3 regions of the Vibrio sp. V31_P5A7T61 genome follow, and region 3 is predicted to be linked to each of the others. Evidence: predicted binding sites of a transcription regulator. Region 3 holds the regulator's gene; each other region holds the start of a gene.
What was found. The regulator MetJ, encoded in region 3, represses methionine synthesis genes. The targets are predictions, from matches to a motif close to TTAGACNTNTANANGTCTAA.

Region 1 (10,192 bases), on a different contig from region 3:
AGCGTTCAGCTTGAAGTTTTAGTCATTGTTGTTGATGACGATCTTGGCTCTATTCAGGGTGGCGACGAGAACACTGTGTATCAACAAATGGATTAGAGTGACCTTGAATGGTGGTAATGCGTCGGTTACGTTCACACTCCCATTCATCAGCCGGGTATTGATTATCCCAAACCTGCATTAATTGTGCTTGTTGCTTAGATAGCTTAAACCCATAGTGCTGACTCATATACAAATAGGTACGGGCGATAGCGCCACGAGCTCTTGTCGGCGGCATAGCCTTACGCTGAGCAAAGTTAATTTGCATTTCACAGCGACCATACGTCGCACCATCAATCCCGTTCCATTGACTAAAATTGAAGTTAGAGCGATCGCCATTCACTTCACCAATCGCGGGAGTGAGGTTGTGTAAATCGGCCTCCATTTGACGAAATTGCTCATCGTGGCGTGCACAGTGTTTGCGCCCGCCTTCTTGCCAACATTGTAACTGATGACCAAACTGCCAAGCAGGCACCACGTGCTCCCATTCAATTCGATTGGCGCGGGTGGCTTGTTTGCGAACTTCATAGCCACAGCCTTCAAGATCAGGAATACCTCGTTGACCTTGCCAGCTAATCTCACAGCCACAGTAGAAGCTAACCGGATGATCTTGATAAAGTTTAACGGCGATACGTTTGGCTTGAGCAAAAGAAGTTGGGGCAGCAGCGAGGCTACTGGTAGTAAAAACAAATAAACCTAAAATCGACAGCAAACGTAAATAAAACATGGCAAAAGACTGAGATAAGTATGATTTTTCGCAGTCTACCACTCAAAAAATGACTTGCCTATTGATAGATGAATGAGGAGTCGGTTTATCCAGTAAAGACCAGAGGTGTTTGACAGTGGCGGCAATGATAGCTGCTTTGTTGACGTAACACCTTGTTATGACGACGAATTGATAATGAGTGAACTTGACACGCGCAGCGATAAGCAAAGGTTTTACCCTGGACAGAGCCAACATCGAAGCTGTGAGTGGTTCTGGGGGGCAGATTAAACACCTGTGACATAACGGATTGCCATTCACGACCGTGAGGACGTACTCGTCCATAACGTTGATAAGTGATCAGGTGAGCAATTTCATGGGGGATCACTTCATCGATAAAAGCTTGCGGATTTTCAGCCAATAAAATCGGATTTAAGCGAATTTCCCAGCGTTGCAAATAGGCTTTACCTGCGGTTTTACCGCGTAGTTTTAGGCTGAGTTTTGGTAGGGAGAAAGGGGTATTAAAGTATTCTGAGGCCCGTTCAATACAGCGTTGTATTTGCTGCTGGGCACGATAATGCAATTCAAAATTGATCAAAGGACCTCCAATAAAAAACCTCAGACGGATCTGAGGTTTATCCAATCATGGCTTACCACTCGTTGGAGAGTAAGCCATTTCGGCTATGGATAATTATTTTAAACCGGCAAAGTCACGCAATAGGGTAGCTTTATCTGTCGCTTCCCAAGGGAATTCTTCGCGACCAAAGTGACCATAAGCGGCGGTTTTCTTGTAGATCGGCTGTAGTAAGCTGAGCATTTCTTGCAAACCGTAAGGACGTAAGTCGAAGAACTGACGAACCGCTTCAATGATAATATCGTGTGGTACTTTCTCGCTACCGAAGGTTTCTACCATGATCGACGTTGGATCAGCGACACCAATGGCGTAAGAAAGTTGAATCTCACAGCGATCCGCAAGACCGGCAGCCACAATGTTTTTGGCAACATAGCGAGCAGCGTAAGCGGCTGAACGGTCAACTTTTGATGGATCTTTACCAGAGAAAGCACCACCACCATGACGTGCTGCGCCGCCGTAGGTATCGACGATAATTTTACGACCCGTTAAGCCACAGTCACCCATTGGACCACCAATCACGAAACGACCAGTTGGGTTAATGAAGTATTTGGTGTCTTTGGTTAGCCATTCTGCAGGTAGAACAGGCTTGATGATCTCTTCCATCACGCCTTCACGCAGATCAGCGGTGGAAACGGAATCACAATGCTGAGTAGACAGTACCACAGCATCAATACCGACGATCTTACCTTGGTCATATTGGAAAGTGACCTGAGATTTTGCATCAGGGCGCAACCAAGCTAGGCTACCATTTTTACGCACTTCAGCTTGACGCTGCATTAAACGGTGTGCATAGGTAATCGGTGCAGGCATCAGCACTTCGGTTTCGTTACAAGCGTAACCAAACATGATGCCTTGGTCACCTGCGCCTTGATCTTTAGGATCGGCTTTATCAACGCCTTGGTTGATATCTGGCGACTGTTTACCAATGGTATTGAGTACCGCACAAGAGTTGGCATCAAAGCCCATCTCAGAGTTAACATAACCAATTTCACGTACCGTTTGGCGAGTCAGCTCTTCAATATCCACCCACGCTGACGTCGTTACTTCACCGCCAACCATGACCATTCCGGTTTTGACATAGGTTTCACACGCGACACGAGCTTTTGGATCTTGTTCTAAAATGGCATCAAGAACCGCGTCAGAGATTTGGTCGGCAATTTTATCAGGATGACCTTCTGATACAGATTCAGAAGTAAACAAATGTTTAGCCATGATAGCTCCAATTTTCATATTAGTAGCGACCCGTTATTCGATAAACGCGTCGGTAAAATTGTTCAATATGTAGGCGTTTCTACATCTAGACGTCTATTCTAGTTTTCAATGCTCAAATTACAAGCTCTTTTTTAGTTTATCTTATGGCCAAACGTTTGCTTGGTTTTGTGATGTTTTTATAATTACGATGAAATTTCATGTAACCGATTGCAAAAATCAGCCCAAGAGGCAGTAAAAGGTTTGCAGAGCGTAAGGGGCTTTGCGACAATATTGAGCACTTTTTCTATACCCTTCCCACTTTAAGCGGCGGCGGTTCAGTGATTTGGTTTGCCTTCTATTCAGAGCAATAATGTTGCTGGTAGGAGCGAGAGCACCCATCGTTGATTTGCAACTTTGATTGGTTTGGGAGATCGCTTTTTATTTCATCGCTTTTTAGGAGCTGATATGTCTTCGCGTAAACAACTGGCTAACGCGATTCGTGCGTTAAGCATGGATGGTGTTCAACAAGCTAACTCTGGGCATCCGGGAGCCCCAATGGGCATGGCGGATATCGCTGAAGTGCTGTGGCGCTCACACCTCAACCATAATCCGCAAAATCCACAATGGGCTGACCGCGACCGTTTTGTGTTGTCTAACGGCCATGGCTCAATGCTGATTTACTCACTGCTGCACCTAAGTGGTTATGAGTTATCGATTGATGATCTGAAAAACTTTCGTCAGTTGCATTCCAAAACCCCAGGTCATCCAGAATACGGTTACGCGCCAGGTATTGAAACCACGACTGGTCCTCTAGGTCAGGGGATTACTAATGCAGTGGGCATGGCGATGGCTGAAAAAGCGCTCGCGGCTCAGTTCAACAAGCCAGGTCACGACATCGTTGATCACTTTACTTATGTCTTTATGGGTGATGGCTGCTTGATGGAAGGCATTTCTCACGAAGCCTGCTCACTGGCAGGCACGCTTGGCCTTGGTAAGCTTATCGCGTTTTGGGATGACAACGGCATCTCGATTGACGGTCACGTTGAAGGCTGGTTCTCAGATGACACGCCAAAACGTTTTGAAGCCTATGGCTGGCATGTGATCCCAGCGGTTGATGGTCACGATGTAGAGGCGATTAACGCAGCGATTGAAGCCGCCAAAGCCGATCCGCGTCCAACATTGATCTGTACCAAAACCATCATCGGTTTTGGCTCACCCAATAAAGCGGGTTCTCATGACTGCCATGGCGCGCCATTAGGCCACGATGAAATTAAAGCGGCGCGTGAATTCTTGGGTTGGCAATACGCTCCATTTGAAATTCCGGCTGATATTTACGCTCAGTGGGACGCCAAAGAAGCGGGCCAAGCTAAAGAAGCGGCTTGGGATGAAAAATTTGCCGCTTACGCTGCCGAGTACCCAGTAGAAGCGACTGAGTTCAAACGCCGTGTTAATGGTGACCTTCCAGCGCAGTGGGAAGAGCAAGCCAATGCGATCATTGCTGAGTTACAAGCTAACCCTGCCAATATTGCGTCACGTAAAGCCTCGCAAAATGCGCTGGAAGCGTTTGGTAAAATGCTGCCAGAATTTATGGGCGGCTCTGCAGACTTAGCGCCATCAAACTTGACCATGTGGTCTGGTTCAAAATCACTCACCGCTGAAGATTTCTCTGGCAACTACATCCATTACGGCGTACGCGAATTTGGTATGACGGCTATTATGAACGGTATCGCGTTGCACGGTGGCTTTGTCCCTTATGGCGCGACCTTCTTAATGTTTATGGAATACGCTCGTAACGCAATGCGTATGGCGGCGCTGATGAAGATCCAAAACATTCAGGTTTATACTCATGACTCGATTGGTTTGGGTGAAGATGGCCCGACTCACCAACCGGTTGAGCAAATCGCTTCACTGCGTTTAACTCCGAATATGAGCACATGGCGTCCCTGTGACCAAGTGGAATCTGCAGTCGCCTGGAAACTGGCCATTGAACGTAAAGAGGCGCCATCAGCGCTGATCTTCTCACGTCAAAACCTCGCTCAGCAGCCTCGTACGGCAGCGCAAGTGGCTGATATCGCCAAAGGTGGTTATATCCTTAAAGATTGCGCTGGCAAACCAGAGCTTATCTTGATTGCGACCGGCTCTGAAGTGGAGCTAGCGGTGAAAGCGGCAGAGCAGCTAACCGCTGAAGGTAAGCACGTTCGCGTGGTTTCAATGCCATCGACCGATGCTTTCGACAAGCAAGATGCAGCGTATCGTGAAGCGGTATTACCTGCAGACGTGACCAAACGTATCGCGATTGAAGCAGGCATTGCGGATTTCTGGTACAAGTACGTTGGGTTTGGCGGCAAGATCATCGGCATGACGACGTTCGGTGAATCGGCACCAGCGGATCAACTGTTCAAAATGTTTGGTTTTACGACTGAAAATGTGGTGAAAACAGCTAACGAACTGTTGGCTTAAACGAACTACTGGCTTAATGGTTGATATTGAGTTCTAACTGAGCCCAGCTTATTTGCTGGGCTTTTTCTATGGAGCTAAGCCGTTTTCCATTCATTAGGGCAAGCATGACGCAAAGCATCAATAAACAAGCGTAAACGCAAAGGGTGACGCCCCGCTGGATAGTAACAAGCCACCTCACTGGGTGGAGATAACCACTCTGGTAAACAAGCAGCAAGACTCCCCGGATGAGCGCGTTCAAAGCCTTCTGCAAACCAAGTGGGTAGCAAGCCAATTCCTCGCCCTTTGGCTATCGCGTCGGCTTGCATGGCTAAGCTATCACTTTGTAAACGACTTTTCAGAGCTGGTAATACCCAATCTCCTTGAGTCGGATGAGTTAGGGTTAATCCTTCTTGGCGACAGGCGATAAAATCTATCCAAGTATGATTTATAAGCTGCTCAGGATGTTCGGGCTTAGGGTGAGTGGCTAAATAATTCGGAGAAGCGTACGGTGAATAATGCCAATTACCGAGAAGCTCGCGCCGCCATCCAGAGGGGGTGATAGCCCCGATCCAAATCATCAAATCAGGTTCTAACAGGCTATTTTCGGCTACGTAGTGACTGTGTACTCGAATGGTTACTTCGGGGTGTGCCAGCATAAACTCATCGAGAACGTGACTTATCCACCCTCGGACTAAGTTGGGATGAACGACTAACGTCAGGTTACCGCTGATTTGATTGTTCAGCTCTTGAAGAGCTTCAATACCTTTTGATGCCAATTCAACTAATTGCTCGCTATAAACGGCAAACACTTGTCCGGCCTTAGTTAATGTGAGTCGGTTGCCTTGACGAGTGATCAGCGCTTGCCCTAAATCACTTTCGAGCATAGCAAGCCGTCGACTTAGTGTCGATTTTGGTTGTTCAAGCGCTTTAGCGGCAGCGGTCAGACTTTTGTGCTGACAGAGTGCATGGAAGGCTTTGATAGCACTTAAATCATGCATAATAACAGTGACCTCGTTATTCAATAATCGTGTTGTTCCATATCTGGGACTGACTATTCCATCTGTCGGTCTATCTCAATGATTCAAATTGTGAATAATTCCACTTCGAAATTAATAATCATTATCATTTATGGAGTGGTGAATGTCTAGATTAAATCCAACCCGCGTCGCTTTGGCCGTAGCGTTTGGTCTATTTGCGTCGGTACCAGTGAGTGCTCAGCAAGAGCGTCAAGTTGACGAAACACTGGTCGTGACCGCGTCAGGTTTTGAGCAGGTGGTGAGAAATGCGCCAGCCAGTATCACGGTGATCAGTGCCGAAGAGATGGCCAAGGGCTCATTTAGAGATTTAACCGATGCGTTGCGCTCGGTACCGGGCATTTATATTTCTGGTGGCGGCGCCAGTCAAGACATTAGTATTCGCGGCTTAGATGCTAAATATACGCTGATTTTAGTCGATGGAAAAAGACAAGGCAGCCGTCAAACGCGCCCTAACAGCGATGGACCAGGCATCGAGCAAGGCTGGATCCCACCACTCAATATGATAGAACGAATCGAGGTTGTACGCGGCCCAATGTCTTCGTTGTATGGTTCTGATGCAATGGGCGGGGTGATTAATATTATCACTAAAAAAGTATCGGATACTTGGAATGGTTCACTTCGTCTAGAAAGCCAACTGCGCGATCGTGGTTATGCCGGTGATAGCCAGCAAGCCAGTGCAACTATCGCTGGTCCTTTGATTGATGGTTTACTTGGGGTTCAGCTTTCTGGTTCCGTTTCTCGACGTGCTGAAGATGACAAAATCGGTTATTACCCTGAACAAGAGATGAACAGTGCCAATGTCCGTTTTGATCTCACCCCGACTGACACGCAAGATATTCGTATCGATATTAATCAAAGTCGTCAACAGCGGGACAGTTCTAAAAAAAGTGCCGAACGTCCATCACAAGGAGATTATGAACGTTCGTATTATGCCCTTTCTCATGAAGGACGTTGGGAGTTTGCAACCAGCCAATTGAGCTATAGTCACGAAAAAACAGACAATGAAAGCCGTCAAATGACGATCACTAACCAAGTGGTTGACGCCAGTTTACAACGTGCGTTTGACGATCATTTCGTGATTGTTGGTGGACAATACTTTAACGAATCGTTGGATGATGCCGGTAACAAATACAATCCTAGCGTAAATTCATTAGAACGTTGGCGCGGTGCCTTTTTCATTGAAGATGAGTGGCAAATGACACAAGACTTTGCCTTAACACTTGGAGCACGTTTTAATCGCGATCAGCATTATGGCAATGAAATTACCCCCCGTGCCTATGCTGTTTGGCAATTAAGTGATCACTGGACGGTAAAAGGTGGTGTGACTAATGGCTTCAGTGCTCCAGGGTTGCGTGAAGTCTCTAGCGATTGGGGACAAGTGACGGGTGGTGGGCGTCGTAATGGGGTGATTTTAGGCAACCCTGATCTCAAACCTGAAAAAACATTGAACCAAGAAATTTCGATCTTCTATCAGCTACCAACAGGGTTTCAGGCATCACTCAGTGTATTTAATACCGACTTTAAAGATAAAGTGTTGATTAGCACTCTATGTGATGATGCCAGCAACGGTGGAGGATGTGTTTCACCTTCAGGCAGTCAGCATGATTTTATTCAGCAACGAGAAAATGTCGATAAAGCACGGATTCAAGGGATAGAAACCAGTTTTAAAATACCAGTCATGGAACAACTCGCTCTATCGGCCAACTATACCTTTACGGACTCAGAGCAGCGCAGTGGGGCGAATCGTGGCGATCCATTAAGTCGAACTCCACGCCATCAAGCATCGATCAATTTAGATTGGGATGCTAGTGAACAACTCAGTTTTTGGACCCATGCTAAATATAAGGGAAGTGAATACGCGATTGTGCGAGGCGGGGCTGTTGGAGATAAATACCATGCTTACCAAACCTTAGATATTGGTGGTAATTATCAAGTCAACAAAGAGACACGTTTACTGTTTGGTATCTATAACCTCACCGATACCGATATTTCACAAGATAAACATGGCAAAGTGCTGGATGGACGCAGCTACTGGATAGGGGCGGATATCAGTTTCTAAAAGCGTTATACCGGGCTCACTTTATTTAGTGAGCCTTTTTTTATCGACGATGGATGAGTGGGGGTGTTGCTCTTAAAGGCTATCAGTTACTATCCTCCTCTCGAAAACAATTAAGACGATGGAATGATGCTTAAAGTTGCGATCAATGGGTTTGGGCGTATCGGGCGCAATGTCTTGCGAGCGATATATGAGAGTGGAAAAAATCAGCAAATCAAAGTAGTGGCAGTCAATGAACTGGCATTACCCGATGCGATGGCCCACCTTCTGCAATACGATACGAGTCATGGCCGTTTTGGTAAAAAAATAACCAATGATCAAGAGCATATCTATGTGCATCATGAGGCGGGTGTCTATGATTCGATTCGGATCCTTCATCTTAGCGAAATCAAACTACTGCCTTGGCGCGATCTTGGGGTTGATATTGTTCTCGATTGTACCGGAGTCTATGGTTCCAAAGCCGATGGTCTAGCCCATATTACCGCGGGTGCTAAGAAAGTGCTCTTTTCCCATCCCGGGAGTCATGATCTCGATAACACCATCATTTATGGTGTTAACCACCAAACGCTGACTGCTGAGCACCGCGTAGTTTCCAATGGCTCTTGTACCACCAACTGCATTGTGCCGATCATAAAAGTCTTGGATGAAGCCTTTGGCATTGACTCTGGTACCATCACCACCATTCATTCAGCGATGAATGATCAGCCCGTGATTGATGCTTACCATACCGATCTGCGTCGTACACGCTCAGCCAGCCAATCGATCATTCCCGTTGATACTAAATTGCATAAAGGTATTGAAAGAATTTTTCCGAAATTTTCTAACAAATTTGAGGCAATTTCAGTGCGCGTGCCAACAGTTAACGTCACAGCGATGGATTTAAGTGTCACATTAAATACAAATGTGAAAGTTAATGACGTAAATCAAACCATCATACACGCATCTCGGTGTACATTAGATGGCATTGTTGACTATACTGAAGCTCCATTGGTATCCATCGATTTTAACCATGATCCACACAGTGCGATTGTGGATGGTTCACAAACCCGAGTCAGTAACGGGCAACTGGTTAAAATGTTGGTTTGGTGCGATAACGAATGGGGCTTTGCGAACCGCATGCTGGATACGGCGCTCGCAATGCAAGCATCCGAGTAGGAGCAGGATGATGGGGATGGCTGAGTATTGAACTTGAAATACATCGTGACGGTCTCCATATCAATAACCAGTTTGAAGAATAACTAAGCTCGGCAAGGTTGCCGGGTTTCCAAAAACTTTATTTATTAATATTTGAGAGGACAAACCATGTCTGTAATCAAGATGACCGACCTGGATCTAGCAGGTAAACGCGTATTTATCCGTGCTGACCTAAACGTACCAGTGAAAGATGGCAAAGTGACTTCGGATGCACGTATTCTTGCGTCTTTACCAACCATTCAGCACTGCATAGCGGCTGGCGCTAAAGTAATGGTGACTTCTCACCTCGGTCGTCCAACGGAAGGCGAATACACGGAAGAGTTCTCTCTATTACCCGTCGTTAACTACTTAAAAGACGCGTTAGATTGCGAAGTTAAACTGGCTAAAGATTACCTTGATGGTTTGGAATTGAACGCTGGCGAATTGGTCGTTCTTGAAAACGTTCGCTTTAACAAAGGCGAGAAGAAAAACGAAGAAGAATTATCGAAAAAATACGCAGCGTTATGTGACGTGTTTGTGATGGATGCGTTTGGTACGGCTCACCGTGCTCAAGCGTCGACTCATGGCGTTGGTATGTTCGCTCCGATCGCTTGTGCTGGCCCACTATTGGCGGCAGAACTTGAAGCATTGGGTAAAGCGATGGATAACCCAGAGCGTCCATTAGTGGCTATCGTTGGTGGTTCAAAAGTATCAACAAAACTCACCGTACTCGAATCCCTTTCTAAAATTGCTGACCAACTGGTTGTTGGCGGTGGTATCGCGAATACTTTTATTGCCGCTGCGGGTCACAATGTCGGTAAGTCTCTTTATGAAGCCGACTTGCTTGATACAGCGAAAAAGTTAATGAAAGAGTGCTCTATTCCTCTTGCGACTGATGTTGCTTGTGCGAAAGCGTTTGATGA
Region 2 (10,192 bases), on a different contig from region 3:
GTGAGTAAGAGCTCCATAGAATGGTCATCAGTAGCACTGATCAAGTAATGAAAGAGTAGGCCAAGTAAAAAGCCGTAAGCAATTCCGCCTAATGCTTCTTGAGCAAACAGTACAGTAACGCTGCCAATCGTTGGTGTTTCATGACCAAAAGCGATCGTGAATAGCGTGACAAAAATAACCAATCCGAAGCCGTCATTAAATAACGATTCTCCTTCAATTTGGGTCGAAATACGCTTGGGTGCATTGAGTTTTTTTACAATCGCAAGTACGGCAATCGGGTCCGTGGGGGAGATAAGGGAGCCAAACAGTAAACAATAAATCAGGTCAAGTTGAATACCAATAAACTGACAAAAGGCATACAACACTAGGCCGATGAAGAAGGTAGAGAAGAGTGTTGCTCCTAGAGCAAGTACGGTAATCTCCCACTTTTGTTCTTTTAGATTGGGTAGTTTGATCCCCAAGCCACCTGCAAATAGCAGAAACCCTAATATGCCTTTTAACAAAAAGCTTTCAAAATTAATTCTCGTTACAGTATCAGTGGCAATTTGTGCGAGATAAAACCAATCATTTTGTCCGGCAATGATGATCAATATCGAAAGCATCATTGAACCAGCGGTAATAGCAATGGTGGTTTGCATCTTGATTATTTTACTGTTGATAAAAGCAATCATCATCGCCGCGGCAGATAAAAAGCATAGGGTGTAGTAGACCGACATTCTCTTTCTCATTATGTAACAAGGTGTAATTAAAATTTTCGTTGTATCGATAACAAATAGCAAACATTTTCTAACAATTAGGTTTTGTTAATCGCAGGATTTTCGATGTCATTAATCTGGTTTTTAGACGTCTAGATTTCTAACTAAACTGTGATAGGATGAGGAATAAATACAAGGGAGTGAGGTTTTACAGTGGGAAGTCAGGTATCCAAGCAAATTGAGCAGCAACTCAAACACAGAATTTTACTGATTGATGGTGGTATGGGCACCATGATTCAGAGTTATCAGTTACAAGAGCAAGACTACCGAGGTAACAGGTTTGCTGATTGGCATTGTGATCTTAAAGGTAATAATGATCTCTTGGTTCTATCTCAACCATCATTGATCAAAGAGATCCATCATGCTTATTTAGCCGCTGGCGCTGATATTTTAGAAACGAATACTTTCAACTCGACCACCATTGCGATGGCCGATTACGATATGCAGTCATTAAGCGCAGAAATTAATTATGCTGCTGCGCAACTAGCACGCCAAGTCGCCGATGAATGGACTGAAAAAACGCCCGATAAACCACGCTATGTTGCGGGTGTACTCGGTCCGACTAACCGAACTTGCTCGATCTCGCCCGATGTAAATGATCCCGGTTACCGCAATGTCAGCTTTGATCAATTGGTTGACGCCTATTCAGAATCGACGCGAGCCTTGATTGAAGGCGGGTGCGATTTGATCATGATTGAAACGGTATTTGATACGCTTAATGCGAAAGCCTGTGCTTTTGCGGTTGATGGTATCTTTGATGAATTAGGTTACGCATTACCTGTAATGATTTCAGGCACGATCACCGATGCGTCCGGAAGAACCCTTTCAGGTCAGACAACGGAAGCCTTCTATCATTCTCTGCGCCATGTTCGACCACTCTCTTTTGGTCTTAACTGTGCGCTTGGTCCCGATGAGCTGCGCCCATACGTCGCGGAATTATCGCGAATATCAGAAAGCTATGTCTCTGCTCATCCTAATGCTGGCTTACCGAATGCCTTTGGTGACTATGATCTCGGTCCCGAAGAGATGGCGGAGCATATTGCTGAATGGGCACAAGCCGGATTTTTGAATCTGGTGGGCGGTTGCTGTGGTACGACGCCTGAGCACATTGCTGCGATGGCTAAAGCGGTCGAAGGCGTGGCACCTCGTCGTTTACCTGAGCTTAACGTTGCTTGTCGTCTCTCTGGCTTAGAGCCACTCACAATTGCCAAGGAAACGTTGTTTGTTAATGTCGGTGAGCGGACTAATGTCACCGGTTCAGCACGTTTTAAGCGTCTTATTCGTGAAGAGTTGTACGATGAAGCGTTAGACGTGGCGCGTGAGCAAGTGGCTAATGGCGCACAAATCATCGATATCAATATGGATGAAGGCATGCTCGATGCCAAAGCTTGTATGGTGCGTTTTTTACAGTTATGTGCTTCCGAACCTGAGATTTCTAAAGTACCGATCATGGTTGACTCGTCGAAGTGGGAAGTCATTGAAGCGGGGCTAAAGTGCATTCAAGGTAAAGGGATTGTTAACTCTATCTCTTTAAAAGAAGGTAAAGCGAAATTTATTGAACAAGCAAAGCTGGTTCGCCGTTATGGCGCGGCCGTGATTGTGATGGCATTTGATGAAGTGGGTCAAGCGGATACCCGTGAGCGTAAAGTAGAGATCTGCAGCAATGCGTATCGCATCTTAGTCGATGAAGTCGGTTTTCCACCGGAAGATATTATCTTTGACCCCAATATTTTTGCGATTGCCACTGGAATTGATGAACACAATAACTATGCGGTCGATTTTATTGAAGCGATTGCGGACATCAAACGCGGCTTACCTTATGCGATGATTTCCGGTGGGGTATCTAACGTTTCTTTTTCATTTCGAGGCAACAACTACGTTCGAGAGGCGATTCATGCCGTATTCCTCTATCACTGTTTCAAACACGGTATGGATATGGGTATCGTTAATGCAGGTCAGTTGGAAATTTATGACAATGTGCCAGTCAGCTTGCGTGAAGCAGTAGAAGATGTGGTTTTAAATCACCGCCCTGATGCCACGGAGCGCTTACTTGAGATGGCAGAGCAGTACCGTGACAATGCGGTTGGTAAAGTTGATGATCCGGCCTTACTCGAGTGGCGTAGTTGGCCAGTAGCAAAGCGTTTAGAGCACGCTTTGGTGAAAGGAATTACGGAATTTATTATTGAAGATACCGAAGATGCTCGCCAGCAATCAGCAAGACCACTGGATGTGATTGAAGGTCCGTTGATGGATGGTATGAACGTTGTTGGTGATTTATTTGGTGAAGGTAAAATGTTTTTACCTCAGGTGGTTAAATCGGCGCGAGTGATGAAACAGGCAGTGGCTTACCTTGAGCCGTATATTAATGCGCTCAAACAGGCCAGTTCTGCTAATGGAAAAATTTTACTCGCGACGGTGAAGGGCGATGTACACGACATCGGTAAAAATATTGTTGGTGTGGTACTGCAGTGTAATAACTACGAAATTATAGATCTTGGCGTAATGGTACCGTGTGAGCAAATCCTGAAAGTCGCCAAAGAGCAGCAAGTGGATATTATTGGTTTGTCTGGTTTGATTACGCCTTCACTAGATGAAATGGTCCATGTTGCTAAAGAGATGGAGCGACAAGGTTTTAGTTTACCGTTATTGATTGGTGGCGCGACAACCTCTAAGGCGCATACCGCAGTCAAAATTGAACAAAATTATCGTCATCCTGTCGTCTATGTGAATAACGCGTCACGCGCGGTTGGAGTGTGCAGCGCTTTGTTGTCGGATGAATTACGGCCCGCATTTGTTGAAAAGTTGGATCTCGACTATCAACGTACCAGAGAGCAGCATGCGCGCAAAACCCCGAAAACTCGCCCGATCAGTTTAGATAAAGCGCGTGCTAATAAAGTCGCTATTGATTGGCAAACCTATACACCGCCAACGCCAGCTAAACCTGGTATCCATGTCTTTGATAATTGCTCAATTGCCGTATTACGCCAGTATATCGATTGGACTCCTTTCTTTATGACGTGGTCTTTGATGGGGAAATACCCAGCCATTTTGCAGCACGAAGAAGTCGGTGAAGAAGCACAGCGTTTATTTCACGATGCTAATACACTCTTAGATAGAGTGGAGCGAGAAGGATTACTGCAAGCGAAAGGTATTTGTGGTTTGTTTCCTGCTGCCAGTGTGGGTGATGATATTGAGGTCTATGCCGATGAAACACGCACTGAGGTTGTGCATGTTTTACACCATTTACGCCAACAGACTGAAAAACCGAAAGGGGCGAACTATTGTCTTGCCGATTACATTGCTCCGAAATCGTCAGCTAAGCGAGATTGGATTGGCGCTTTTGCCGTGACGGGGGGGATTGGAGAAAGGGAGCTTGCCGATGCTTATAAAGCACAAGGGGATGATTATAATGCGATCATGATTCAAGCGGTGGCGGATCGTCTCGCGGAAGCCTTTGCTGAGTACTTACATGAGCGAGTGCGTAAAGAAATCTGGGGCTATGCGGTAGGGGAAAATCTGGCTTGTGATGATTTGATCCGCGAAAAGTATCAGGGTATTCGCCCGGCACCCGGTTATCCGGCTTGTCCTGAGCACACTGAAAAAGGCACGCTATGGCAATTGCTATCGGTTGAAGAAAATATAGGCATGTCGTTAACCAGTAGTTACGCGATGTGGCCGGGGTCATCGGTATCGGGATGGTATTTTTCTCATCCAGATTCACGTTATTTTGCCATAGCTCAGATCCAAGAAGATCAAGTTCAAAGTTATGCTGAGCGTAAAGGTTGGGATAAATTAACCGCCGAAAAGTGGCTTGGCCCCAATATTAATGGTTAACACTCCAAATAGGCAGGTCGCATCATGATGACCTGCCTATTTGAGTTTAGTGTTATTCAAATAACTCTTGATGCAGCTTTTGAATGACCGATTTAGAGACGTTGCTATTGACTAAAAAGCAGAGATTATGGGCGCTGGCACCATAACAAATCATACGTAGATTAAATTCATCCAACACACCGAAGACCTGTTTGGCGTAGCCGGGCCTATCTTTCATTTTGTTACCAATCAGTGCGACTAAGCAGAGATCGTGTTCGACTTCTACCGTACATAAAGCCTCTAACTCTTGGCGAACGTGTTGTGGTAATTCAGGATTGCCGCCTGACGTATCGGTTTTATCTAAGGTTAGCGATACACTAATTTCTGAAGTCGTGATCAGATCTACAGAAATCTTATGTTTTGCCAAAATCTCAAACACTTTGGCTAAAAAACCATAAGCATGAAACATGTTAGCACTGCGTAGCGTTACCATGGTTTGATTACAGCGCAGTGCAAGTGCTCGAAACAGTGGCGTACTATCGACTTGTTGACGAATCCAAGTGCCTCCCTCTTGTGGTGCTTTGGACGAGCCCACAAAAACAGGAATACCATGACGAATCGCAGGTACTAGTGTTGAAGGGTGAAGAATTTTAGCGCCAAAATTGGCCATTTCTGATGCTTCACTAAAACTGATTTCGGAAATTGGAGCGGCTTTGGCAACAATCCGTGGATCGGTGGTGTAAATACCCGGTACATCGGTCCAAATTTCTAGGCCACAGGCTTGGATTGCTTCGGCAAATAATGCCGCTGAATAATCACTGCCTCCTCGACCAAGGGTCGTGGTATTGCCTTCTTGATCGGCACCAATAAAACCTTGAGTAACCACGACGTGTTGTTGGCACAGTGGATGTAATTTTTCAGTCACTAAAGATTGTACGGCGGCCAGCTGTGGTTCGGCTCGGCCATAGTGATCATCAGTACGCATCACTTGACGAGCATCAAAGCGTACGGCATCGACGCCACGTTCACGAAGGATTTGGGTAAGTAAATAAGTGGACATTAACTCGCCACAAGCCACAAGATGGTCGGTTAACTTTTTACTGACTTCAAACGCGGCGGCCTCTGCGGCTCGGCGTACCGTGTCTAAAATGGTTTCTATCTCAGCACAGACCGTTTTCGGTGCGGTTAAAGACTCGATAATCGTGTAGTGAATATCCGCTAATTGCTGAATAATCATCGCTCGCTGTTGGCTATCTTGTACTCCGTTTGCCAATTCAACCAGTAGATTGGTTACCCCTGAACAGGCACTGATCACCACTAACTTAGTAGCAGGATTATTTTCGATGATCGCGGCACAGCCGCTCATCGCTTGAAAATTAGCAACACTTGTTCCGCCAAATTTAGCGACATTGAATGCGTTCACAGCATGTCTCCCAAGACTTCCTATAAATAAAAAATAGTTGGTAATCCAACGTCCAATGTTTTGAAGAGTGTGAACTGAGAGCAAATAAAGAGGGATAACGGTTAAGCAATGTCCTCAGAAGCTCTTCATCAGTCTCGTCTGATGACAGTCACAGGGATTCAGCCCATGCAACCGGTAAATCAAAGCCTCACCTTTGTTTTACCTCGGCACTGCTCCCCATGAATCGTTTGTATTGGAGTTGAGGCTCCACAAATGATCTGCCTGGGCAGTGCTCCTCTTCTGCTATACCGTCAAGATTTAACGTGGTGTTGTTAGGTTAAGTCTCTTCGGTATAGATAGCGCATTCATTGAACGGTTTTGTTTCATTAATGTCAATTGCAAATGTTGCTACTCATGCAAATAAAAATGATCAGAATGTGAAAGTGGTTGGATCCCTAGACTTCGGTCGGATTGTGGTGGGAGATGATTTGCATTAACCTCAACCATTCACGTCATCGAAAAAGCAAGGAGCAATTATGGCTATTAGCAGTTTTATTCCACCTCGTCGGATCTTGATGGGGCCTGGACCTTCAGATATTTCACCGCAAGTATTACAGGCCTTAAGCCGACCGACCGTTGGTCATCTGGATCCATTATTTATTCGCATGATGGATGAACTGAAGCAGTTACTACAATATGCCTTTCAAACCCAAAACGAATTCACGATTGCGGTTTCAGCGCCAGGGAGTGCGGGTATGGAGGCCTGTTTTGTTAATTTGGTCGAACCTGGTGACAAAGTGATTGTCTGTCGTAATGGAGTGTTTGGCGAGCGAATGCGAGAAAATGCCGTTCGCTGTGGCGGACAAGTGGTTGTGATTGATGATGAGTGGGGAAAGCCAGTTTCAATCGAAAAAGTGGCCGCTACGTTAGCTGAACACAGCGATGCGAAAATTTTGGCTTTCGTACATGCCGAGACCTCAACGGGTGCTTGCAGTGATGCGCAAGCCCTCAGTCAATTAGCAAAACAGTATGGCATGTTGACAATCGTGGATGCCGTGACATCGCTTGGTGGTGTACCGCTATTGGTCGATGAATGGCAATTGGATGCGGTGTATTCTGGAAGTCAGAAATGCCTATCTTGTGTGCCCGGTTTATCACCATTAACTTTTTCTCCCGCTGCGATTGATAAAATACACGCGCGTACCACACCGATTCAAAGTTGGTTCCTCGACCAAAGCTTAGTCCTCGGGTATTGGAGTGGGGCAAGCAAACGCAGTTACCACCATACGGCGCCTGTGAATAGCTTGTACGCTTTACACGAAGCGTTACTGCTACTGCAACAAGAGGGACTAGACAACGCGTGGGATCGCCATCGCCGAATGCACAATATATTGAAACAAGGTTTAGAGGCGCTGGGATTAACCTTTGTGGTTGATGAAGCCAGTCGTCTACCGCAACTGAATACGGTGTATATTCCTCAAGGCGTAGATGATGCAGCTCTGCGTGACTATTTGCTTAATCATTACAACTTAGAGATAGGTGCTGGATTAGGAGCATTAGCAGGTAAAGCATGGCGAATTGGGTTGATGGGATACGCGGCGCGCCCAGAAAACATCGCCTTATGTCTGAAAGCGTTGCAAGACGGACTTGCCTTACAGCGATAACGCCGTATCGATGACGTGTTAAACGGCGGTATTCCCCTAATTCATTGATGAATGTTTATTGTCTGGTTAGGGGATTCTTAGCCTCTTTTGACGACACGTGTTGTTGGAAAGGCGTATCGTTGCTGGTTGAGCATCATCACTCACTAGACGCCGGAACGATGGTGCTGTCCGATGACGGAAAAGAAGAACTCGGCGGCGTGAAATCGAGCGTCGGGAAGAGGAACTCCGCTTCTGAACGGATTTGCGCCGCTCGGCTCTCATCGCCTAAGCCTTGATAAGCCAAGATGAGGTTACGATAAAAAGCGGGTCTTGGTTTATGCTGAATAACCGATAATGACCAATCGATATAAGGCTGGATGTAGTCAGTTCGTTGCTGATGCAAGCCTAGATTGAGGTAGGTGCTGTAAATATTCCAGTCGAAACGATCTCGCCATACCAATGGATTGGTGACCTTATGTAAAATATCAGGATTGGGTGGATTCGATTTTTCGAATTGAGCAAGCACATAATTACTGTGCAGTGACGTTAACATATATAGGCTAGTGATAATCGGTAGCACTAAGCTCAGGATGCGTAGTAATGAACCACTGAGATGGCTAAAAGAGAAGGTGCGATATCGGGTAACTCGCTGATCAATCCAATACAGCAGAACGATAAAGCTAATCCAGTGAATGGCTGAATGATAAAACGGGTACTCCAATTGACTATGCACAACAATCGGCACGAGAAGTGCAAGCATAGCGAGGCGAGTCCCTTTTTTCGCTGTCCGGATTTTCAGTAATACAAACCCAGCAGCAATCGCAATTCCCAGTAGGGGTAATAGTCCGCCTTCGACGCCCCAAAAAAGCAGTTCATTATGTGGATGATCCATAGCAGGTAATCCTGCAGGATAATTAGGGTTCAGTTGATGTTGGCGGGCAGTGTACAGCAAATATTCGGTTTCAAAATTTCCATAGCCATAACCGGTAAACGGCTTTTCAATCAACATGTCTACGGTTTGTGGAAAGGTATAGCGTCTTGGGCTATCAAGGTCCGCTTTACTGGTCACCATATCGCTGGTGCTCTGGCTGTACATGGCCACAAACCCCAGTAACACACCGCTAAGACTGGCGCTGATCCAGTAAACCAATCGGCGACGCGGAGCAAAACGATAAAGATAAGGTAAAATCATCATCGTTCCTAACACGGCAGATAACCAGCCAGTACGTGACGCTAACACGACTAACAAAGGCAGAGTTAGTAGCGGTGTAAGATAGAGCAGACCAATTTCAAACAGTTTGGTGTCATATTTTTTAGGTTGGCGAGCCAATAAATAGCCTGATACGATCAATCCCGTTGCCATAAAACTCGCCATCACATTCGGTTGTTGGAAAATACCGTAGGGACGATTAGCTAACGTATTATAACCAAACCAGTTATTGGGGCTTAACAGGAAGTATTGATACAGCCCAAATGATGCCTGAATAAGAACCGCCAGCAAGATATACCATAGTAAGCGCTGTTTATGCTTATTGCTCAAATAGAACTGTTGTAAGCAGATGAACAGCGCTAAGCCAGCCCATAACCCCGTTAACCGTCCGATAGCACCAGTGAGATAAGCGTTTCCATACAAGAGTGGTGTGCTTAAAATGCAGCAACTGACAAAAAACACGACCGTTAATTTTGAATAACGCAGGCTTTGGTTGAGGGCAATTTGATACCAACCGATGGCGATGGTGATACTGACGGCTATCCATGTCGTGGAGTTAAACGATAAGGCTAATCCTGCACCACCTGGATTAGGCATAAAAAAATGCATCGCAAGCAAATAAACAGCGCCAAGGGCAATCAGGAAAGCCTTATTTAAAGGGGCTTTTGGAACAGTCGGTTGCAGTTGAGTGCCGCTGAGTAGCAAAGTCGCCATAAATCTCACAATCTATTGTTGAACATCAATCCATTATTTTTTGAAACGCAACCAGTCATAAGTGACTGGTTGCGTTACTTTAGCGTTTTTTCGCGCGGCAATATAGCCTTATTGAATGAGCAGTGGTTTTAAAAAGCGAGCAGTATGTGAGCCTGCGACTTGTGCGACCTCTTCTGGGGTACCTTCGGCAATAATTAGCCCCCCCCCTTGCCCACCTTCTGGGCCCAAATCGACGATCCAGTCAGCCGTTTTAATCACATCAAGGTTGTGTTCGATAACGACAACGGTATTGCCGCGATCACGCAAGCGATGCAACACGATCAGCAATTGCTGAATATCATGGAAATGGAGTCCAGTGGTCGGTTCATCAAGAATATAGAGTGTTTTACCGGTATCACGTTTGGATAACTCACGCGCAAGCTTAACGCGTTGTGCTTCACCTCCGGATAGAGTTGTGGCTGATTGGCCCAAGCGAATATAGGATAAACCGACATCGATCAGCGTTTGCAGCTTACGTGCAATCACAGGGACAGGCTCAAAAAACGCATGGGCTTCTTCGATGGTCATTTGCAATACTTCATCAATGCTTTTGCCCTTGTAATGGACTTCTAAGGTTTCACGGTTATAGCGTTTGCCCTTACATGCATCACAAGGC
Region 3 (10,192 bases):
CATGGCTTATCAGGCGGTGCAAACGCTGCTGGATAGAAAACTCCCTGATGACGAGCTGGCACAGATTCGGGCCGCCTGTTTGTCGGTCAATGGTGTGTTAGGGGTTCATCAATTGCGAACGCGCATGGCGGGGCCGGTAAGATTCATTCAATTGCATCTCGAATTAGATGATCATATTCCGCTGATTGAAGCCCATCGCATTTCTGATCAAGTTGAAGAAAAACTACGCCACCTATTTCCCGGTGCGGATGTGATTATTCACCAAGATCCTTACTCCGTAGTGTTTAATGTGGAACGTAAACAAAAATTATCGACGTGGTAAGGCAAAGTGCGCTCAACTTGACTATATTTCAGTCAGTTTAATTAAAAAACAGTATCCTGATATGAATCAACGAAGCGATAGGATAAAACTGTAATACTCTTACATAAGTAATAAAGTTACAAAAAAACGCTCAAATAACAGTAGTATTCCTTATAGGGCGAGGTAACATAACGCACAATATTGTTGCTTGTTTTGTCTGAATGAGCACAACTAAAAATGAGTTTTGAATTCTCAAAAAATCGAGGGTGAGCATGATTAAAAATATCGGTGTTTTGACAAGTGGTGGTGATGCGCCCGGCATGAACGCAGCGATTCGTGGCGTTGTTCGTACTGCATTAGGTGAAGGTTTAGGTGTCTATGGTATCTATGATGGTTATCTTGGACTCTATGAAGGGAACATTAAGCAACTGGATCGCTACAGCGTCTCTGATGTGATCAACAAAGGCGGTACCTTTTTAGGTTCAGCGCGTTTCCCTGAGTTTCGTAATGAAGAAGTGCGTTTAAAAGCGATTGAGAATTTAAAGCAGCACAATATTGATGCTTTAGTTGTGATCGGTGGTGATGGTTCTTACATGGGCGCGAAAAAGCTCACCGAAATGGGCTTCCCTTGCATTGGTTTACCAGGCACGATCGATAACGATATTGCGGGTACTGATTACACCATCGGTTATTTATCGGCGATTAATACCGTTATCGATGCGATCGACCGTTTGCGTGATACGTCTTCTTCACATCAGCGTATTTCCATTGTGGAAATCATGGGCCGTCACTGTGGTGATTTAACCCTGATGTCAGCGATTGCTGGTGGCTGTGAGTACATCATTACGCCGGAAACGGGTCTGGATATGCAGCAACTGATTTCTAATATCCAAGACGGGATCAAAAAAGGCAAAAAACACGCGATCATTGCGTTAACGGAACTGATGACCGACGCCAACCAGTTGGCAAAAGAAATTGAGAAATCAACCGGTCGTGAAACTCGTGCAACAGTACTGGGGCATATTCAACGTGGTGGTCGACCAACCGCATTTGACCGTATTTTAGCTTCACGCATGGGTAACTATGCGGTGCATATGTTGCTAGAAGGACATGGTGGTCGTTGCGTTGGTATCCAAAAAGAAGAACTGGTTCATCATGATATCATTGAAGCGATTGAAACCATGAAGCGTCCGGTGCGCCAAGATTTGTACAAAGTGGCTGAAGAGTTATTTTAAGAACGCGGGTTATTCAACCTGAGTGAAGAAAACAATCACCAATCAAAAAAGACCGCATTGCGGTCTTTTTTCTTCGTAACGTTGAATCGAGTACCATGCCTTAAAGGATCATCGGTAACACATCGCTATCTTTACGCTCTAAGTAATGGATGGATTTAATCCGTCGGATGGTTCGGCAGCGGCCACGGATCAACAGCGTTTCGGTCGTCGCGATATTACCTTGTCGGCTAATGCCTTCCAATAAATCGCCTTTGGTGATCCCCGTCGCCGAGAAAATGACATTATCACTGCGTGCCATATCATGGAGTGCCAGTACTTGGTTAGCTTGTACGCCCATTTGGGCACAGCGAGCCAACTCTTTGGCTCCCCAAATACGATTATCCTCACTATCGCCTTTGACTTGATGGCGCGCTAATAAGCGACCTTGCATATCGCCATCCAAGGCCCGAATCGCCGCCGCAGAAATCACCCCTTCAGGAGCACCCCCAATACAGTACATAGCATCCACTTCGCTATCTGGCATGCAAGTAAGAATCGATGCGGCCACATCGCCATCCGGCACCGCAAAGACCCGTACACCCAGTTGCTGCATCTCGCGTATCACGGCATCATGACGCGGCTTCGCCAGAGTCACTACCGTCAGTTGGTGTAACGCTTTATCCAGTGAGGTGGCGATGGCCTGTAAGTTATCGGCTAATGGCTTATTTAAATCGATGCAGCCTTTGGCTCCAGGACCGACGACGAGTTTTTCCATGTACATGTCCGGTGCTTTGAGAAAACTGCCTTTTTCTCCCGCTGCCAATACCGCCAATGCATTGGATTGACCCATCGCGGTCATTCGTGTCCCTTCAATGGGATCGACAGCGATATCGACATCGTCACCACCTAAGCCGACCTGTTCCCCGATATAGAGCATCGGAGCTTGATCGATCTCTCCTTCACCAATAACAATTTCGCCATTGATTTCTGTCTTATTCAATAAAATCCGCATTACTTCTACCGCTGCGCCGTCAGCCGCGTTTTTATCACCTCGGCCAAGCCATTGGTAACCTGCCAGTGCAGCACCTTCGGTTACCCGAGAAAAAGCCATTGCTAAATCGCGTTTCATGCTTACTCCAACCACAAATTAAAGAGGATAAAAAAGTTGCGCGAATTCTAGCACATTCATAAGTAAACGTTTGCTATTTAGCGTTGCAAGCCTTGTAGTGGATCAACACTTTGTCTTTTAAGGGCGCTTTAAGCGAGAGAAGTAAAGATAGCGTCAATTGCGTTGTTTTTTTGACCGAATAGCGAACAAGATCGAATATAGTAAGTGTTTCTCTGCGCATGGCTGAGTAGAATGGTTAAATAGAGTGAATTGAATTCATATCACGGAATAAACAAGGGTAAGTCACATGTCTTTTGAAGTACTAGAACAACTCGAAGCAAAAATTCAAACTGCGGTTGATACCATCGCCTTACTGCAAATGGAAGTGGAAGAGCTGAAAGAAGAGAAACAACAGCTCATGCAAGAAGCGGATGAATTAAAAGCCAGCCGTGCAGAGCTTGAGCAAAAAGCCCAAGAAATGGAACAAGAGCATGCAGCATGGCAAACACGTATCCGTAGCCTGCTAGGTAAGATGGAAGAGGTTGAGTAATCTCTACCTACGCTGATTGCTAATAACGCCGAACTTTGTTCGGCGTTATTGTTATATACGTTGGTTAAGCCACTGCAATCGGGCGTACACCAAGGGTATGACAAAGCGCGTAGGTCATTTCGGCGCGGTTCAAGGTGTAGAAGTGAAAATCTTTTACCCCCTCGCGGCTCAGGACTCTAATCATATCAATAGCCTGACTCGCCCCAACTAATTGTCGAGTGACCGGATCATCATCTAATCCTGCAAACTGCTTGGCCATCCACTGCGGCACTTTAACGTGGTTTTGCGCGGCAAAGCGTGCGGCTTGTTTAAAGTTTGAAACGGGTAAAATACCGGGAATGATTTCGGCATCGATTCCGGCGGCAACGCAGCGATCTCGAAAGCGTAGATAGCTCTCAATATCAAAAAAGAACTGAGTGATGGCTCGGTTGGCTCCCGCTTCGACTTTACGTTTTAAATTGAGCAGATCGGCTTGGGCACTTTTCGCTTCTGGATGCACTTCGGGAAACGCGGCCACGGAAATATCAAAATCGTGGCGAGATTTGAGTAGAGCAACTAAGTCAGCGGCGTACATCTCCGGCTTGCCACCACCCGGTGGAATATCACCACGTAGGGCGACAATACTTTCAATGCCGTTGTGCCAGTAGTCATCGGCGATAGTGATTAATTCTTCGCGGCTGGCATCAATACAGGTCAGATGCGGTGCCGCGATCAATCCGGTTTGATCTTTGATGGCTTTAATGATCGAATGGGTTCTATCACGCTCACCAGAGTTTGCTCCGTAGGTCACGGAAACGAATTTGGGTTTGAGTTCTTTTAAGCGATGCACCGAGCTCCACAAGGTTTCTTCCATTTGCGGTGTACTCGGTGGAAAAAACTCAAACGAGACATTGATATCTGAAACTTCAGCGATGCTTTGATTTAAAGCGTCGATATGACTGGCGTGCGTGTATCCCATTTTTCTCTCCCTGTGCTAACGACCACAACGCAAACACAACATTCTTTACGTATAGACGTCCATATGTCTGCAGAATGTAATGAATCGATTTTAATGTCAACATTACTAGTATGAAGGTTTTTCATGTTGATGCTGAGTAAAATTCACAGATTTAACTGAAGAGAAATTGAGCGAGGCCGAAGCGTCTCTCCCTGTTGGAAAGGAGAGACGTGTTGAATGAGGAGCAGGCAAGCAGAGGTAAGGTGTGTTAATGCTCGCTCATAACAGGCTGGCGAGTCGGTTCAGATCCGATTGAATGGCGCCAGCGGTAACTTCACGTCCAGCACCTGGACCGCGAATGACCAGAGGGTTATCTCGGTACCATTTGCTTTCAATGGCAAAAATATTATCGCAAGGGCGCAAGTTAGCCAGTGGGTGGTCGAGTTCTACGGCCTCTACGCCAACCGAGGCTTGGCCATTTTTCTCTAAGCGAGCGACATAACGGATCACCTTATGTTCTTTTTGGGCGCGAGCTAAGCGCTCAGCAAGACTTTGATTGAGCAGATGGCTTTGATCAAGAAAATCATCCAAAGATAAGTGACGCAGTGCCTCTGGCACCAAAGACTCGACCTTGACGTGTTGAGGTTCAATGTTCAGACCAGATTCCCTTGCCAGAATAACCAGTTTACGCATCACATCGGAACCATCGAGATCATGGCGTGGATCCGGTTCCGTCAGTCCTTGTTGCCAAGCTAACTCAACCAGTTCGCTAAATGGCGTCGAGCCGTCGTATTGTTGAAATAGCCACGACAGTGTACCCGAGAAAATTCCTGATAAAGCGGTGATATCATCGCCACTTTCACGCAGATCACGCACAGTATGATTAATGGGTAGGCCCGCTCCAACCGTAGCATTGTATAACCAATGACGGCCAATTTTACTGAAAGCGTGTTTGACTTGATGATAGTACTCACCCTCTGCCGATCCGGCGACTTTATTGGCACTGATCAAATGCAAACCATGCTGCGCCATCGCTAAATATTGCTGCGCTAAATGTTCGCTGGCCGTTACGTCTAAGACAATGGCCTCATCATAGTTACGCAGTTCACCGAGCTGTTGCAGCCAGCGACCATCATTGGGTTGTGCTTCATCTTGATATCGAGCCGCAACTTGGCTTGGATTGATGCCAGCCTCATCAAACCAAAAGGTTTGGCTATCGATAATCGCGACTAATGAAAATTGCATGCCGTAGCGTTTTTCTAATTCGGTTTGCTGCTCTGCAAACAGCTTTAACCAACTGCTACCAATGTTACCTTTACCACAGAGCGCTAAGGCCACGCGTTTTTGGGCTTGAAACAGCTGCTTATGTAAGCCAATCACCCTTTCGGTTAACGTATTTTGTCTTAACACTGCCACTAAGCTGAGCTCGGATTCCGCTGTGCAGATAAACTCAACTGGGCAGGTTTTCAGTTGCTGGTAAAAACCGTGATTGTGCTGCGCGTTACGTGTTACACCTGCACCTACTGCGGCTAATAGTGAATAACCTTCTTTGAGTTTACTCTCTGTGGCGAGTGCCGAGTCCTGTAGATAACTGAATACATCACTGGCCATCTCTCGGGTATAGGCAAGACGAAGTTGATGCTGATCGGCTTGCACTTCAAAGGCCAATGGCTCCAGTTGGGCCCGTTTGAGGTGTGCTAATACCGTGTGCTGTAGGCGTTGGAAATCTTGTCCGGCGGCTAACGTCAATTCAATCAGCAGCACATCCTCCAAAGAGGTGATGATTTTTGCTCCTCGCCCAGAGGCGAGAATACGCTCAATGCGTGTCGATCCCGATTCTGGCTGGTGACTGGAGCGTAAATGCAGTTCCATGGTGCTGTGTACGACCGGCTGTAAAGTGCGGCTATGCAGCACGGGAGCAGCCAATCGAGCCAGTTCATTGGCTTCATCTAAGCGCAGCAGTGGCAATAAACAAGCGTCATCCACCACTCTTGGATCCGCACTATATACACCCGCGACATCACTCCAAATGGTGACTCGTTCAACGTCCGCTAAAGCGCCAATCATGGTTGCAGAATAATCGGAGCCATTACGCCCAAGCAGAACGGTTTCCATTGCGCTATTTTGTGCAATGAAGCCAGTAATGATGACGCGCTGCTGCGGGTGCTGAGCAAGAATCTCTTTGAGTAAAGGCGCGGAACGAGTGCGATCAACCTCAGGTTGTGGCCCAGTTTCGGCACGTAAGAAAGCACGTGCGTCTTGTGCAATCGCGGGTAATTGTTGCTGATTGAGTAGTGCTGCCAATAAGCGCGCTGACCATACCTCACCATGCGCCAGCACCGCGGATTGTTGGGCATAGTTCAGTGGCGGGGTGAGTGCGGCCAGTTGAGAGCACTCCTGATTGAGCTGACTCATAAGATGGTCGGCGATATCGCCGTTCAGTAATTCCTCAATCAGTTGAGTTTGATACTGACGGATAGCTTGCAGTTGTTGATGTGCCGTTAGACTATCTTTTTCAAGGTGACTGACAAAATCAATCAATTGATTGGTGGTTTTGCCAGCGGCAGAGACCACCACCAGATCGTGCTGCTGCGAATACTGCTGTAAAATATCCACCACATTTCGGTAGCAATCACCATCGGCTAGGCTACTACCGCCAAATTTATGTAACTGCTGCTTCATTAATTTTTTTCCTGTGCTTGATGAAAGGCTTGTTCAAGGTCAGCAATCAGATCGCAAGCCGCTTCCAATCCGACAGAGAGGCGCAGCAGTTGTTGGCCGACACCAGCTTCGGCAAGGGCAATCTCCCCCATAGCTCGATGAGTCATTGAGGCGGGATGGCAAATTAAGCTTTCGACGCCACCTAACGATTCCGCTAGCGAAAACAGACCTAATGCACCGACAAAGTGTTTGAGTTGTTCAAAGGTGCCTGCAAATTCAAAACTGAGCATGGCACCAAAGCCACTTTGTTGCTGTTTCGCAATCTCATGGCCGGGATGGCTGACCAAGCTAGGGTGATAAATTTGCCCAACCAGAGGTTGAGTTTGTAGGTAAGCGAGTACTTGTTGTGCGCTCTCTTCGTGAACGCGCATCCGGGCTGATAAGGTTCGTAAGCCACGCAAGGTCATATAACTATCAAACGGTGTGCCGGTTGAACCAAGGCAATTTCCCCACCACGCTAATAGTTCGCCATGCTCGGCTATGCGGCTGATGATGACGCCACCAATCACATCAGAATGCCCATTGAGGTACTTGGTGGTGGAGTGAATGACAAAATCCGCCCCTAAGGAGATAGGTTGCTGATAAATAGGAGTTAAAAACGTATTGTCTACGGCGACTAACGTATTGGCTGCTTTGGCTTGTTGGCAGAGCTGCTGAATATCGACCACTCGTACTAAAGGGTTAGAAGGGGTTTCGATCAGCAGCAGTTTGGGCTTGAGCGTTAACGCCTTACTCACCGCAGTCGGATCCGATTGATCAATAAACAAGACTTTGAAATCACCTTTTTTCGCTCGTGAGTTGAGCAGTCGATAGGTACCGCCATAACAGTCATGAGGAGCGACAATCCACTCTTGAGGAGACAAAAAGGTCGAAATCCACAGATTGATAGCCGAGGTTCCACAGTTGGTGACAATCGCCGCTTGCCCCCCTTCGAGATCCGCTAGGGTTTGCTCTAGTAAGCTACGGTTTGGGTTACCAGAGCGGGTATAATCATAGGTAGGCACTTCACCGAAGGCAGGAAAGCCAAAGTTAGTCGATAGATAGATCGGTGGTACCACCGCATGATATTGGCTGTCCGATTCTATTCCTGTGCGAACCGCAATGGTGGCGGGTTGGCGAGTGGTCATAGTGGCTTCCTTTCTGAATCTACAATAAATGGGCTAACGGCAGAGGGGATCTCATCGTCAATAGAGTCACACTTTACTGATCAAAAAAGAAGACGTCAACACATCTAGATGTCTATATGTCTTTGCTTATGGCAGTAAATCCCGCTAAAATTAGGGACTTTGATTAGTAGACTCAAATTCACACAACGAAGGTGCGCAATGGCAGACTGGAATGGCGATTATATTAGCCCCTACGCGGAGCATGGTAAAAAGAGTGAGCAGGTAAAAAAAATCACGGTATCCATTCCGTTGAAGGTACTCAAAGTGCTTACTGATGAAAGAACTCGCCGACAAATCAACAATTTACGTCACGCTACCAACAGTGAATTATTGTGTGAAGCTTTTCTGCATGCGTATACCGGTCAACCTTTACCGACCGATGAGGATTTACGTAAAGACAGGCCGGATGATATTCCAAGTGAAGCTAAAGCCTTGATGACCGCAATGGGTATTGAGTTTGAAGCGTACGATGACTGAATAATGCCCATAAAAAAACCTAGCTACGCTAGGTTTTTTTAGATCAAGGGTCGCTATAAGGTCATCATTAACGACTATTTTCTGCCATATAATTTTCTGGCATGTCGATACGGGCAACACCTGACTCGACGGCGGCTTGAGCGACCGCTTTGGCGACTCGTGGTAGTAAGCGTGGGTCCATTGGTTTTGGAATAATATAATCAGTACCATAGCTAAGCTTTTCAACCCCAGCCGCTTTGAGTACTTCACTTGGGATCGGCTCTTTGGCTAATTGACGAATTGCATCGACAGCGGCAAGTTTCATTGCATCATTAATTTCGCTGGCGCGAACGTCCAATGCACCACGGAAAATAAATGGGAAACACAGCACATTATTCACTTGGTTAGGGTAATCGCTGCGCCCAGTACCGAGGATTAAATCGTTTCTCACCTGATGAGCCAATTCAGGTTTAATTTCCGGATCGGGGTTGGAGCAAGCAAAAACAACGGGTTTATCGGCCATTAATGCCAGGGCTTCTGGTGGTAATAAATTCGGGCCAGAAACCCCAAGGAATAAATCGGCACCGGCAATCACATCTTCCAAAGTGCGCTTATCGGTATTGTTGGCAAACAATTGCTTGTATTCGTTTAAATCGTCACGGCGGGTATGAATGACGCCTTGGCGATCCAGCATGTAAATTTTTTCACGCATCGCCCCGCATTTAATCAACAGTTCCATACAAGCGACCGCTGCGGCGCCCGCACCCAGACAAACAATAATACATTCATTGAGTTGTTTGCCTTGCAGCTCAATCGCGTTGAGCATTCCTGCGGCCGTTACAATCGCGGTGCCGTGTTGATCATCATGGAAGACAGGGATATCACAGCGCTCGATGAGGCGGCGTTCAATTTCAAAGCAATCTGGCGCTTTAATATCTTCTAAATTGATCCCGCCAAAGGTGTCGGCGATGTTGGCAACGGTATCGACAAACTCATCGATAGTGCGATGTTTGACTTCGATGTCGATCGAATCAAGACCAGCAAAGCGTTTAAAGAGTAGCGCTTTACCTTCCATTACCGGCTTTGATGCCATCGGACCAAGATTACCTAAACCAAGAATTGCGGTGCCATTCGAAATGACGGCAACCGTATTGCCTTTGGCGGTGTACTTGTACACGTTATCAGGTTGTTGGGCGATTTCACGTACCGGTTCTGCCACGCCTGGGCTATAGGCAAGCGCAAGGTCACTGGCTGAATCGGCCGGCTTGGTTAAGGCAATGCCAATTTTACCTGGAGTCGGTAGTGCATGGTAATCAAGAGCGCGTTGGCGAAATGCTTCTTGTGGCGAGAGGTCTTGGCGATGATCATCAGACATAGGGGGAGCTTCTCTTATAATGTTATCAACGAAACTATGATTCTAAAGGATGTCGATTGAGCTGCCTAGGTGGGATTGCGATCACAAACCATCAAATCGGTAAGATGAAGACTGATAAGACCAGATGAGCGTCAAATAAGACAAAGCAGAGAGCAATAACATGAACACATAAAAAAAGAACGCCGGAGCGTTCTCTTTTAATAATCTTCGCGTGAAGTAAGGATTACTTCTTGCTGGATAGAGCACCGAAACGCTTGTTGAAGCGATCAACGCGGCCACCAGTGTCAACGATACGTTGCTTACCAGTGTAGAATGGGTGGCATTTGTCACATACGTCAAGGTAGATGCTTTCTTTAGCAAGCGT

Region 1: a site for MetJ is predicted at 2,663-2,682, ahead of metK (methionine adenosyltransferase). Genes of this name have one in related genera too.
Region 2: a site for MetJ is predicted at 840-859, ahead of metH (methionine synthase). Genes of this name have one in related genera too.

Annotation. Positions count from the first base shown of each region.
Region 1 is NZ_WXWI01000073.1:35,476-45,667, reverse strand. Features, by position in the region: gene CAG58_RS16150 (endonuclease) at 50-763, opposite strand; gene CAG58_RS16145 (SprT family zinc-dependent metalloprotease) at 849-1,337, opposite strand; gene metK (methionine adenosyltransferase) at 1,431-2,585, opposite strand; gene tkt (transketolase) at 3,030-5,024, shown strand; gene CAG58_RS16130 (LysR family transcriptional regulator) at 5,099-6,001, opposite strand; gene CAG58_RS16125 (TonB-dependent receptor domain-containing protein) at 6,144-8,099, shown strand; gene epd (erythrose-4-phosphate dehydrogenase) at 8,226-9,251, shown strand; gene CAG58_RS16115 (phosphoglycerate kinase) at 9,399-10,192, shown strand, end outside.
Region 2 is NZ_WXWI01000073.1:120,805-130,996, reverse strand. Features, by position in the region: gene CAG58_RS16560 (cation:proton antiporter) at 1-716, opposite strand, end outside; gene metH (methionine synthase) at 909-4,589, shown strand; gene lysC (lysine-sensitive aspartokinase 3) at 4,642-5,991, opposite strand; lysine riboswitch at 6,102-6,278, opposite strand; gene CAG58_RS16545 (pyridoxal-phosphate-dependent aminotransferase family protein) at 6,507-7,634, shown strand; gene CAG58_RS16540 (PglL family O-oligosaccharyltransferase) at 7,771-9,537, opposite strand; gene uvrA (excinuclease ABC subunit UvrA) at 9,646-10,192, opposite strand, start outside.
Region 3 is NZ_WXWI01000057.1:17,935-28,126, forward strand. Features, by position in the region: gene fieF (CDF family cation-efflux transporter FieF) at 1-322, shown strand, start outside; gene pfkA (6-phosphofructokinase) at 574-1,536, shown strand; gene glpX (class II fructose-bisphosphatase) at 1,637-2,644, opposite strand; gene zapB (cell division protein ZapB) at 2,931-3,173, shown strand; gene metF (methylenetetrahydrofolate reductase) at 3,238-4,131, opposite strand; gene CAG58_RS12335 (bifunctional aspartate kinase/homoserine dehydrogenase II) at 4,390-6,792, opposite strand; gene CAG58_RS12340 (O-succinylhomoserine (thiol)-lyase) at 6,792-7,958, opposite strand; gene metJ (met regulon transcriptional regulator MetJ) at 8,157-8,474, shown strand; gene CAG58_RS12350 (malic enzyme-like NAD(P)-binding protein) at 8,542-9,828, opposite strand; gene rpmE (50S ribosomal protein L31) at 10,052-10,192, opposite strand, start outside.